One region of the Bacillus spongicola genome, then DNA from elsewhere that is predicted to be linked to it. Evidence: riboswitches for the same ligand, from Rfam matches in the RefSeq annotation. Region 1 holds a riboswitch; the other holds the start of a gene.

Region 1 (5,105 bases):
ACGAAGAAACTGTTTGATCCATCGTTGAACTTCAACATCTCGCTGAATGGGAAAATAATGTGTCTCTTTTTTCAAAGAATGGGATAAAACTTGTATCAGTAATGTTAATCTTTTCCAAAACTGATCACTAATCTTTTGTAACTCCCATCCGTTAATATGGACAGGAAAAGCATGTTTTAGAAAATAGCGCTCTAGTGTAGTCTCTCCCCGATTTGATATCAAAAAGGTTTCTTCTTTTATTTCCATAATCCACCCTTTATGGTGAAAAAATTGAATTCTTGTTTGAAAATCTGCTCTCGATAGAAAAGAAGCCGTCTGAAAAAAAGAGGTGAGTCCATATAAATGGGCATCTTGAATTGTTTGTGAAGAACGCTTCCCATTTAACAAATGAAAAATTCCATAAACCGTGCGCTCCCCGTTCAATTGCTTGACACAGTGTAGTATAACAGCATCCAAAAACGTCAGTCTCCTCACTCCTCACTTCTTTGGCAATGTCAATATTTTACCACGACTTATCCAATAATCGCTTGTTTTCTTTTCGTTTATTGTGGGAAATCTTAATAAGAAGCACCTGAATCAAGAACAATTAAAGCTAATTTACAACATCTTTTTATTGAAATGTTCAGCAATCACGATTAATATTATTATTGAGACAAAAAACATATACATTTCTTCACATACACCAAAAATGTATATTTATTGACACATCACAAATAGTATTAGGAGGTTTATACATGGCGAAGTACACAATTGTAGATAAAGATACTTGTATTGCATGTGGAGCTTGCGGAGCAGCTGCACCAGATATTTATGATTACGATGATGAAGGCATTGCATTCGTAACATTAGACGACAATACTGGAACTGTTGAAGTCCCTGAAGTACTCGAAGAAGATATGATCGATGCATTTGAAGGATGCCCAACAGACTCCATTAAAATTGCCGATGAAACATTCGATGGAGACTCATTGAAATTTGAATAGTTTTCCCTCTATAGAGGAATGCTAAAAACGAGTGCTGAATATTCAGCACTCGTTTTATATTGGGATTAGACCCCTTTATATTGAGTTTGTTTTTCAATCCAAGATTGCAAACGAACAAACATTAGCATAAACACCACGCCGATTACGATACCTTTTACTGCGTTGAACGGTAATATTGCCGTAACAATCATTTGACGAGTTGCTTCATTGCTCATCGCTGGCATATTCAAGAATAATGTATAGGCTGGTAAAATCACATAATAATTGAGCACACTCATGACAACAGCCATAATGACCGAACCTGATGCTAAAGCAACAATCATTCCGTTTTTGGTTTTCACTTTATTGTAAATAAAATATACCGGTAAAACAAACATGATCCCTGCCATAAAGTTTGCAAAGTGACCCACTGGAACACCTGTTTCACTTCCGGTTAAGAAGTAATCGAGGATGTTCTTAATTAACTCAACTAAAATGCCGGCGATTGGTCCAAATATAATGGCTGCAATTAAAGCAGGCACATCACTAAAATCCACCATTAAATACTTTGGAAATGGTGGTAGTGGAAAGTTTAGCATCATCAACACAAACGCTAACCCACTTAACATCCCCACACTGACATACGTTCTAACATTCATTTTCTTCATGTTGTCCTCTCTCCTTTTGACGATTCATCTAACGTCAGAAGAAAGGTTTGCCATTTGGATTTCATTAAAAAACCCTCAAGTTGAATACTTGAGGGAGAGTTAAGGCATATCCAAATAGACGTTCTAAACAAAGTTTTTGAACGCTGGCACACCCTCATCTTCTCCCATCCAGACTATACTGTCGGCTTTGGATTCTCACCAAATCAGCCAATCCGAAGAAAGGCTCACGGGCTTAGAGAAATAAACTCTCCTTACCGCCGGTCGGGAATTACACCCTGCCCCGAAGACGAATCTTTAATTTTCTTACATTATTTATTATACCCTACAAACAAAAAAGAGAAAAGAAAAAAGTTCGAAATCAAGAGAAAAGCGAAAGTGGCTTGACCTGAGGCGACAGGCAAATGAAGAGCTCGTAGGTGATGCCTGCATCACTGGAGAGTTATTCATTTGACCCGAGCCTCAGGTCAAGCCACTGTAGCTGGATCACGAAAAGCGGAAGTGGCTGCCAGGGACGGCAGGCATCTGGCAGTACACGTAGTGAATCCCGATTCACGCAGTGGGCTGACAAATGCCCGAGTCCCCTGATCGCTTTGCCCTCAATGCTCCGTGAAATAAATAAAAATACCAAAAATCTCACTGCAGTAGTCATTCAAACTCAATAATTTGAAGAAATGGTTTTCGATATTGGAATACTCAACTTTTCGGATACAACAATGGTCGTTCCATCTAGTCTATTCGCCAATTGAATCGCCTCGACTGATGTCTCATATTTTTGAGATAATGCCCAGAGGGTGTCACCGTGTTTAACAATGTGGATCATTTCATAAGGAGAAACCGCTTTATTAACCTGTACTAATCTTTCTTCGTGATAAGGATTGTGTTGATGGGCAGTGACAGCCTGTCCTATTTCTCCTTTTCCAAATATGTGAAAAGGATCCACCGCTCCTTCCTTTTCGTATGTCCATCCCTTACTATGAACTTCAAAATGAAGATGTGAACCAGTTGATCTTCCCGTACTCCCCATCAATCCTATTTGTTCTCCTTGTTGAACAACCTCACCTTCACCTACAGAACGAGATTGTAGATGTGCGTACACCGTCTCGTAACCGCTGTTATGAAGAATAAATACCACATTCCCATATGAAGATGAGAAATAGGATTTAGATACTACCCCCTGCTCTACTGCAACCACAGCAGTCCCTTCCTCACCTGCAATATCTAACCCTTTATGATTTCCACCTCTTGAGCCAAAAAAATCAGAAATCATTCCATCCACTGGAAAAATCCATGTTTGCTCGATTGAATAATTTGCTCGAGTACTACTTACGTTAATGACGCTACATCCGAAAATAACCAAGATTGTTATCACAATCCTATGTAACAACTTATACATTTTCATTACCTCCCTTTCCCCTGGTAGAAAACACGGTTTCTTCCAAACAATTAATGGAGACCATACCTAGAATCATCATTTCCATAAATCAATGATTCTATGAGTTCAAAACAAAAAACAGTCAGCTATGCTGACTGTTTTTTGTTTTGAGCTGTAGCAATGAGAAAGGCATATTGGGTGTTTCCTGTTTATTTAAGGACCATTTTATTAGGACCTACAGGCACTGAAATAGGTTGTGAAAAATCCCATCCATTCAATTTAATTGTGCCCATATCTGAAAATTGCACTTTTTGAAACCCAAAGCTTTTCGATGTAAGGAGGAGCGCCTCCAACATTTTTCTAACCTCACTTTGATCCAATTCATTCAAAGCTAAAGTTGGTTGGAAAGCAATACTAATGACATCTCCCTTATTTTCTATTCTAAGCATCTGCTCTTCTGGAATGAGCGGCTCATAAAAGCCATTCGGTTTTTCTTTCATAGCCGAAAACGCCTCCTCAATACTGCTGTATCTCACATCAGAAGGTACCAACAATTGCGTTCCGTTATGATTCAATTCATATAAAAAGTACCCTTTTTGTTTGTTTTTGGTTAAGTCAAAAGAGCTCAACTCACCTGTATTTGAAAATTCAGGGACAGATCCATCTGATAATGAAAATTCAATAATATCAACATATTCTTGGAAAGTCGATTGTAACATCGAAAAGAAATTTAACTCCGATGTGCTACCAGAACTAATACGGTCCACCTCATCCTTAGACAAAAAGGTATACTGTAGCTTTCTATCGTGTTCGTCAAACTGAAGAGTTGCGTTAAGTGGAAAGGTCGCATCAAATCCCCAATCTTCTTCTGGAAGTTGGGATGAGAGCATATGAAATCTATTTAACCAGCTTTTCTCTTCTACTTTTGGAGCGAGCATAGTTATTGGAACTACAAATCCATCCGGAGATAGAACACCAAAAGTTTGAGCTGTATAAAACTCCAAATCACTAGCAGAAGCATATTGCCTAGTAGTAGTTAAGTCACTATTTTGAATTAGACTCTCGCGTTCAGGCTCTCCATCGTTTGCAATTTTAGAAGAATCCGAAAAATCCCCTTCTTCTGTTGAATCAAAAAATTCATTTTTTTCTTTTAGTGAAGAAGGACTAGATTCTATTACCGTATTTGCATCTGATGAAAATTCTTTAGAATCGCCTGATCGATTATTAATCATATTAATGGTCACAATCGAAAACAAAAAAACAGCGGTCACAAGTGCAACAACAGGAAAAAGAGCAGTTAAACGGAGGGGAGGCTTTTGCTCTACTCTAGTTTGAAATTTTTCATACACTTCCTCTTTTGAACGAGAATCTTCAATCTTAGGAAGACTCCGTAATACATCTTCCACTCTACGTTCATCGAAAGGCTGTCTTGTCATGATTTCTTCCCTCCATTTCTTGCATTCTGTCCTTCATAGCATTATTCAACGTCCTCAAAGCACGATGTTGCGTGGTCTTCACTTTACTTTCAGTCCACTCTAAAGCCTCAGCAGTCTCTTTGATGGATAGCTCTTGCAAATAACGCAAGACTACAACCATTTTCTGGTCTACGGTACACAAATCTAAACATTGGTACATTGCTTGAATTTCTTCATTTTGTTCTACTACTTCTTCAGGAAGCAATTGCTTGCTTTCGAGCTTCGATTTGCTCCAATCAAACTTTTCAGCAATTTTATTTTTCCAACCTTTTTGTTTACGAAAGTAATCAACCGCTACGTTTTTACTAATTGAAAAAAGCCACGTTTTCTCAGAAGACTTCCCTTCAAACAAGTGATGAGATTTTAACACACGTATATATACTTCTTGAACTAAATCTTCTGCTGTCTCTCTATTTTTCGTTAAATATATCAGAAACTGAAACACATCCTGATGATAGTTGTCATACAGGCTATGGAAATCGGATCTCATCCCTTTCCCTCCTATCAAATTAGTCGTATCTTTCTCGATTAAGTTACATATGTTTTTATGATAGTACGACAGCATCAAAAAAGGAAGGAGATTATTCCTAACGAGTTCCAAACCCTATCTCAAACATATAAAATTCAA
Region 2 (5,105 bases), on a different contig from region 1:
AGTTCAAAAGCAAAAAAGACAATCATCATAGGTATACGACCAACAACCAAAAAGGAACTGTTCGCATTGAAAACAGTTATATCAAACTTCCAAAGTTGAAAACAATGGTAAGAATCAAGCAACATAGACAATTTTCTGGGCTGATTAAGTCTGTTACAATTTCTCAAACTCCAACAGGAAAGTATTTTGCTTCTGTTTTGGTGGAGGAAAACGAACAGTTGTACCCTAAACTTGATACAATGGTTGGCATTGATGTTGGATTGAAAGACTTTACAATATTGTCTAACGGTACAAAATACGAAAATCCTAAATGGTTGAGAAAGGCTGAAAAAAGACTAGCTTTTCTTCAACGTTCTTTGTCAAGCAAAAAGAAAGGGTCTAGTAATAGAACTAAAGTTAGACTACAAGTGGCTAAACTTCACGAAAAGATTACCAATCAACGAAATGATTTCCTTCACAAAGTAAGTAATGAAATCACAAACGAAAACCAAGTGATTGTGATTGAAGACTTGAAGGTGAAAAATATGATAAAGAATCATAAGTTGGCAAAAGCAATCAGTGAAGTCTCTTGGGCTAAATTCAGAGAATATCTTGGCTACAAAGTAATGTGGAAAGGTCGTGATTTGATTATCGCGCCTAAGAATTATGCTAGCAGTCAATTATGTTCGTGTTGTGGTTACAAAAACAAAGAAGTGAAAAATCTCAAACTTCGTGAATGGGATTGTCCTGAATGCCATGTCCATCATGATAGAGACATAAATGCAAGTATCAACTTGCTAAAATTAGCCATGTAAATGGTATCTTCCATAGGGGGAGGAACTACCCTCATAGTTTGGTAAATATAGATAGCTAAAAAAGGATCTACTTCCCAAGAAGCACCCACTTCAAACGAACCGTAAGGGTGTTAAGTGGCGTGTAGTTCACGGATAAGGAAATTCAATTCAACCAAGATTTTCTTTACTCATCTGTAAATCTGAATGTAAATGCATAAAACCAATCAGTTAAAAAAACAAAATGTGTAAATGTCTTAGATGAATCAGTAAGTATCTAGGCATTGCCATCTTAGTCCTTCATTCATTGACATAAAGCTACCCATTTCCGAATGGAAGAATTTCATTAAAGGAGTAAGTACCAAACTATCATAACTGCCGGGGTATAGTAGCTTTTTCACATTGCTGAAGGGTGTTGTAAGTTTCTTAATTTGTAAAAGAAGGGACGAGTTGCTTCGTGCACTCGTCTTTTTTTATGCGAAAGTATATTCGTATTCATTGATGTTATTCAAATTAATTATTGATGGATTCCTTTTTTTTACTACCTACGTTTAAATATAGCCCAAGTAATAACAAGAAACAAAGTTATAACACAGTTAGTAATCTAGTTCGAAGAACAACAAAATTTGCGAAAAAGATTTATTTGAAGTGTGATAACGGAATTCAAAAAATGAAATTGGTTTCTTGTTCTACATACACCATTCAATGAAAAGCTAAGCATTATGGCAACAAATTTTTCTCCAAGTATCAATTGTTCATACTATACTCTAGATATGGTATAGTAATAGTAATTCAATAGGTTATCCTTCGGGGCTGGGTGGAATTCCCAACCGGCGGTGATGAGCGCTAGCTCTTAGTCCGTGACCCGCATTTTGCGGTGGATTTGGTGAAACTCCAAAGCCGACAGTTAAAGTCTGGATGGGAGAAGGAACTCTGCGAAAATAGTATTATTTTTCGCCTATTTAGTCATGCCATTTGCCCTGAGTGATCATTACGCTCAGGTTTTTTGTGTTTTTATTTAAAAGTTCATATATTTGAATGAACGTTAGAGGAGCTGATTGTGTGCATGAAATCTATATGAAAACAGCGATCTCATTAGCTTTAGCGGCCAAAGGACAAACCTCCCCAAATCCAACTGTAGGTGCAGTTGTTGTGAAGGATGGGAAGGTCATAGGTTCAGGAGCTCATTTACAAGCTGGACAGGCACATGCAGAGGTCTATGCCCTTGAGCAAGCTGGTGAAGATGCGAAAAATGCGGATATATATGTCACGTTAGAACCGTGTGCCCATTTCGGAAAAACACCTCCTTGTGCAGAGTTGATTGTTTCAAAAAAAGTTAAACGAGTGTTTATTGCTACTCTAGATCCAAATCCGTTAGTAGCTGGTAAGGGTGTATCCCTACTGGAAAGCGCTGGAATCGATGTTGAAGTTGGGCAGATGGGAGCAGAGGCAAGAGATTTGAATAAGGAATTTTTTCATTATCTCTTACATAAAACTCCGTATGTCACTTTAAAGGCAGCAATGACGCTTGACGGGAATATCGCTACTTCGACAGGGGATAGCAAGTGGATCACTTCAGAGCTCGCAAGACAAGATGCCCACCAATATCGTCATTGGCATGACGGCATATTGGTAGGGATTGGCACCATTTTACACGATAACCCCAACCTGACTACGCGATTGCCCCGCACAGGAAATCACCCTATTCGAATTGTTTTAGACACTCATTTACAAATCCCGCTTAACAGCCATGTAGTGCAAGATGGGTTAAGTGAAACTATCGTCATTTGTGGTAACCAAGCATCATTACAAAAAGAAGCAGAATTAGCAAGTCGTAATTGTGTCATCATAAGAAGTCCAATCGACGAGGTGTCATTACTATTTGTTTTAAAAGAACTTGGTAAGAGACAGCTTACTTCTTTGTTGGTTGAAGGGGGAGCGAGTATTCACGGTAGCTTTTTATCTGAAAAATTATTTCAGCGACTTATTTTATACATGGCTCCAACGATTATTGGCGGGCAAAATAGTCTTAATGTGTTCGGTGGAAACGGCGCTGAGACTATTTCAAATGGATTGTCCCTCACATTTGAAAGTATTGAATTTGTTGGGGAAGATTTGAAAATTATTGCTAAGCCAAAAGGGAATGAGGTCGAAAAATGTTCACAGGTCTGATTGAAGAAATAGGCGTGATAGGAGCAGTAAGCAAAAAAACGGAATCGATGGAATTGTACATAAAATGTAGCACGATTCTTTCTGGCTTGGCCATTGGTGACAGTATAGCTGTGAATGGTGTGTGTTTAACGGTAACCACATATACTCCGTCTAGTTTTACAGCAGATGTGATGCCAGAAACCTTTCATGCCACTTCTCTAAAAGTCCTTCCACTAGGGTCAAAAGTGAACTTAGAAAGAGCCATGAAGGCAAATGGTCGTTTTGGCGGTCATTTTGTATCAGGACATGTAGATACAACCGGCGTCATCAAAAGAAAAGAATATATTGAGAATGCACTCTACCTAAATATTCACCTGCCAAAAGAATTCATGCAATATATGATGGAGAAAGGATCGATTGCGATTGATGGAACTTCTCTAACGATATTTTCTGTCAATGATCAGGAAAGTTGCGTTACGATTTCACTCATTCCCCAAACGCAAAAAGATACGAGTTTAAGCAGCAAAAAAAAGAACGATGTTGTAAACATTGAATGTGATATGATCGCAAAATATTTGAATCGACTCCTGAAGAAAGAGAACGGTTCATCCACATCTAATTCATCGATAAATGTTCAATTTTTAAAACAACATGGATTCACAGAATAGGAGGGAATTTTGATGTTTCATACGATTGAAGAAGCTGTAAAGGATCTAACTGAGGGGAAAATGGTGATCGTCGTTGATGATGAGGACCGTGAAAATGAAGGAGATTTTGTCGCACTTGCGGACAAAATTACTCCAGAAACGATTAACTTTATGATCAAAGAAGGTCGTGGTTTAGTATGTGTGCCTATCACCCAAGACAAAGCAGAACAACTTGATCTCCCTTACATGACGAGTCAAAATACCGATTCACACGGAACAGCTTTTACTGTTAGTGTGGATCATATATCCACTCATACGGGTATTAGTACTTTTGAAAGAGCAACTACAATTTTAGAGTTAATGAATGACTCTTCAGACGCCAAAGAGTTTAAAAGACCAGGGCATATTTTTCCTTTAGTCGCTAAAGAGGGTGGAGTATTAACTCGTGCAGGCCATACCGAAGCAGCGGTAGATTTAGCGAAAATAGCTGGTTCTAAACCCTCAGGAGTCATTTGTGAAATTATTAAAGAAGATGGGCAAATGGCTCGCTTACCCGATCTGACTCAACTTGCTGAGAAATTAGATTTAAAAATCATTACCATTCAAGACTTAATCTCGTATCGCCGGAAGAATGAAGCACTCATTCAAAGAGAAGTTGAAATTCAACTACCTACCGCATTCGGAGAATTTCGTGCGATTGCCTACACAGAAAAATTGACCAATAAAGAGCATATCGCACTTGTAAAAGGAGAGATCAACGAGGAACCTCTTTTAGTTAGAGTTCACTCAGAATGTTTAACTGGAGATGTATTTGGTTCAAATCGTTGTGATTGTGGCCCCCAACTAGAAGCTGCTTTGCAACGGATTGAAACAGAAGGTTCCGGTGTTCTATTATATATGCGACAAGAAGGAAGGGGTATTGGCTTAATTAATAAGTTAAAGGCGTACAAGCTTCAAGAAGGAGGTCTTGATACGGTAGAAGCAAACCATAAATTAGGCTTTGAGGCTGATTTGAGAGACTATGGTATTGGAGCGCAAATTTTACGTGATTTAGGAATTAAAAAGATGAATTTGTTAACCAATAATCCTCGTAAAATAGCAGGAATCAAAGGATATGGGCTGGAAGTGGTTGAGAGAATTCCGATTCAAATAGATTCTAATAAAAACAATCAAAAATACCTAAGAACTAAGCAAATGAAACTTGGGCATATTTTTCAATAATTTATTACCGTAATCAGTGTAGCTATTTGATTTACAATTGGATGGAACCCTTGATTATTCAGGGATTTCGTTTAATAAACTATGAAAAGATATCCCAAAAACTAAAATTTAAATGATATGTTTACGGCTGCCAAAACAGCGAACAATAATAAGGAGGAAACAATCATGGCAATCTATGAAGGTAATCTAGTAGGAACAGGTCTGAAAATTGGAATCGTCGTTGGTAGGTTTAATGAATTTATTACAAGTAAACTTCTAAGTGGAGCTCAGGACGCTTTACTACGTCACGGGATGTCAGAAGAAGATATCGACATTG

The links. Region 1 has a riboswitch for FMN ahead of U8D43_RS04320 (ECF transporter S component). Riboswitches for the same ligand answer to the same signal wherever they lie in the genome.
Region 2: it holds a riboswitch for FMN, as region 1 does, so the genes downstream of both, ribD (bifunctional diaminohydroxyphosphoribosylaminopyrimidine deaminase/5-amino-6-(5-phosphoribosylamino)uracil reductase RibD) here and U8D43_RS04320 (ECF transporter S component) in region 1, are expected to answer to the same signal.

Annotation. Positions count from the first base shown of each region.
Region 1 covers NZ_JAYKTS010000004.1:133,173-138,277, forward strand. Annotated here, with positions in the region: gene U8D43_RS04310 (YpbB family protein) at 1-456, opposite strand, end outside; gene U8D43_RS04315 (ferredoxin) at 735-983, shown strand; gene U8D43_RS04320 (ECF transporter S component) at 1,049-1,630, opposite strand; FMN riboswitch at 1,783-1,922, opposite strand; gene U8D43_RS04325 (hypothetical protein) at 2,050-2,292, shown strand; gene U8D43_RS04330 (peptidoglycan DD-metalloendopeptidase family protein) at 2,286-3,023, opposite strand; gene U8D43_RS04335 (hypothetical protein) at 3,212-4,438, opposite strand; gene sigX (RNA polymerase sigma factor SigX) at 4,416-4,967, opposite strand.
Region 2 covers NZ_JAYKTS010000019.1:21,123-26,227, reverse strand. Annotated here, with positions in the region: gene tnpB (IS200/IS605 family element RNA-guided endonuclease TnpB) at 1-794, shown strand, start outside; FMN riboswitch at 1,570-1,704, shown strand; gene ribD (bifunctional diaminohydroxyphosphoribosylaminopyrimidine deaminase/5-amino-6-(5-phosphoribosylamino)uracil reductase RibD) at 1,809-2,942, shown strand; gene ribE (riboflavin synthase) at 2,927-3,589, shown strand; gene U8D43_RS13245 (bifunctional 3,4-dihydroxy-2-butanone-4-phosphate synthase/GTP cyclohydrolase II) at 3,602-4,789, shown strand; gene ribH (6,7-dimethyl-8-ribityllumazine synthase) at 4,955-5,105, shown strand, end outside.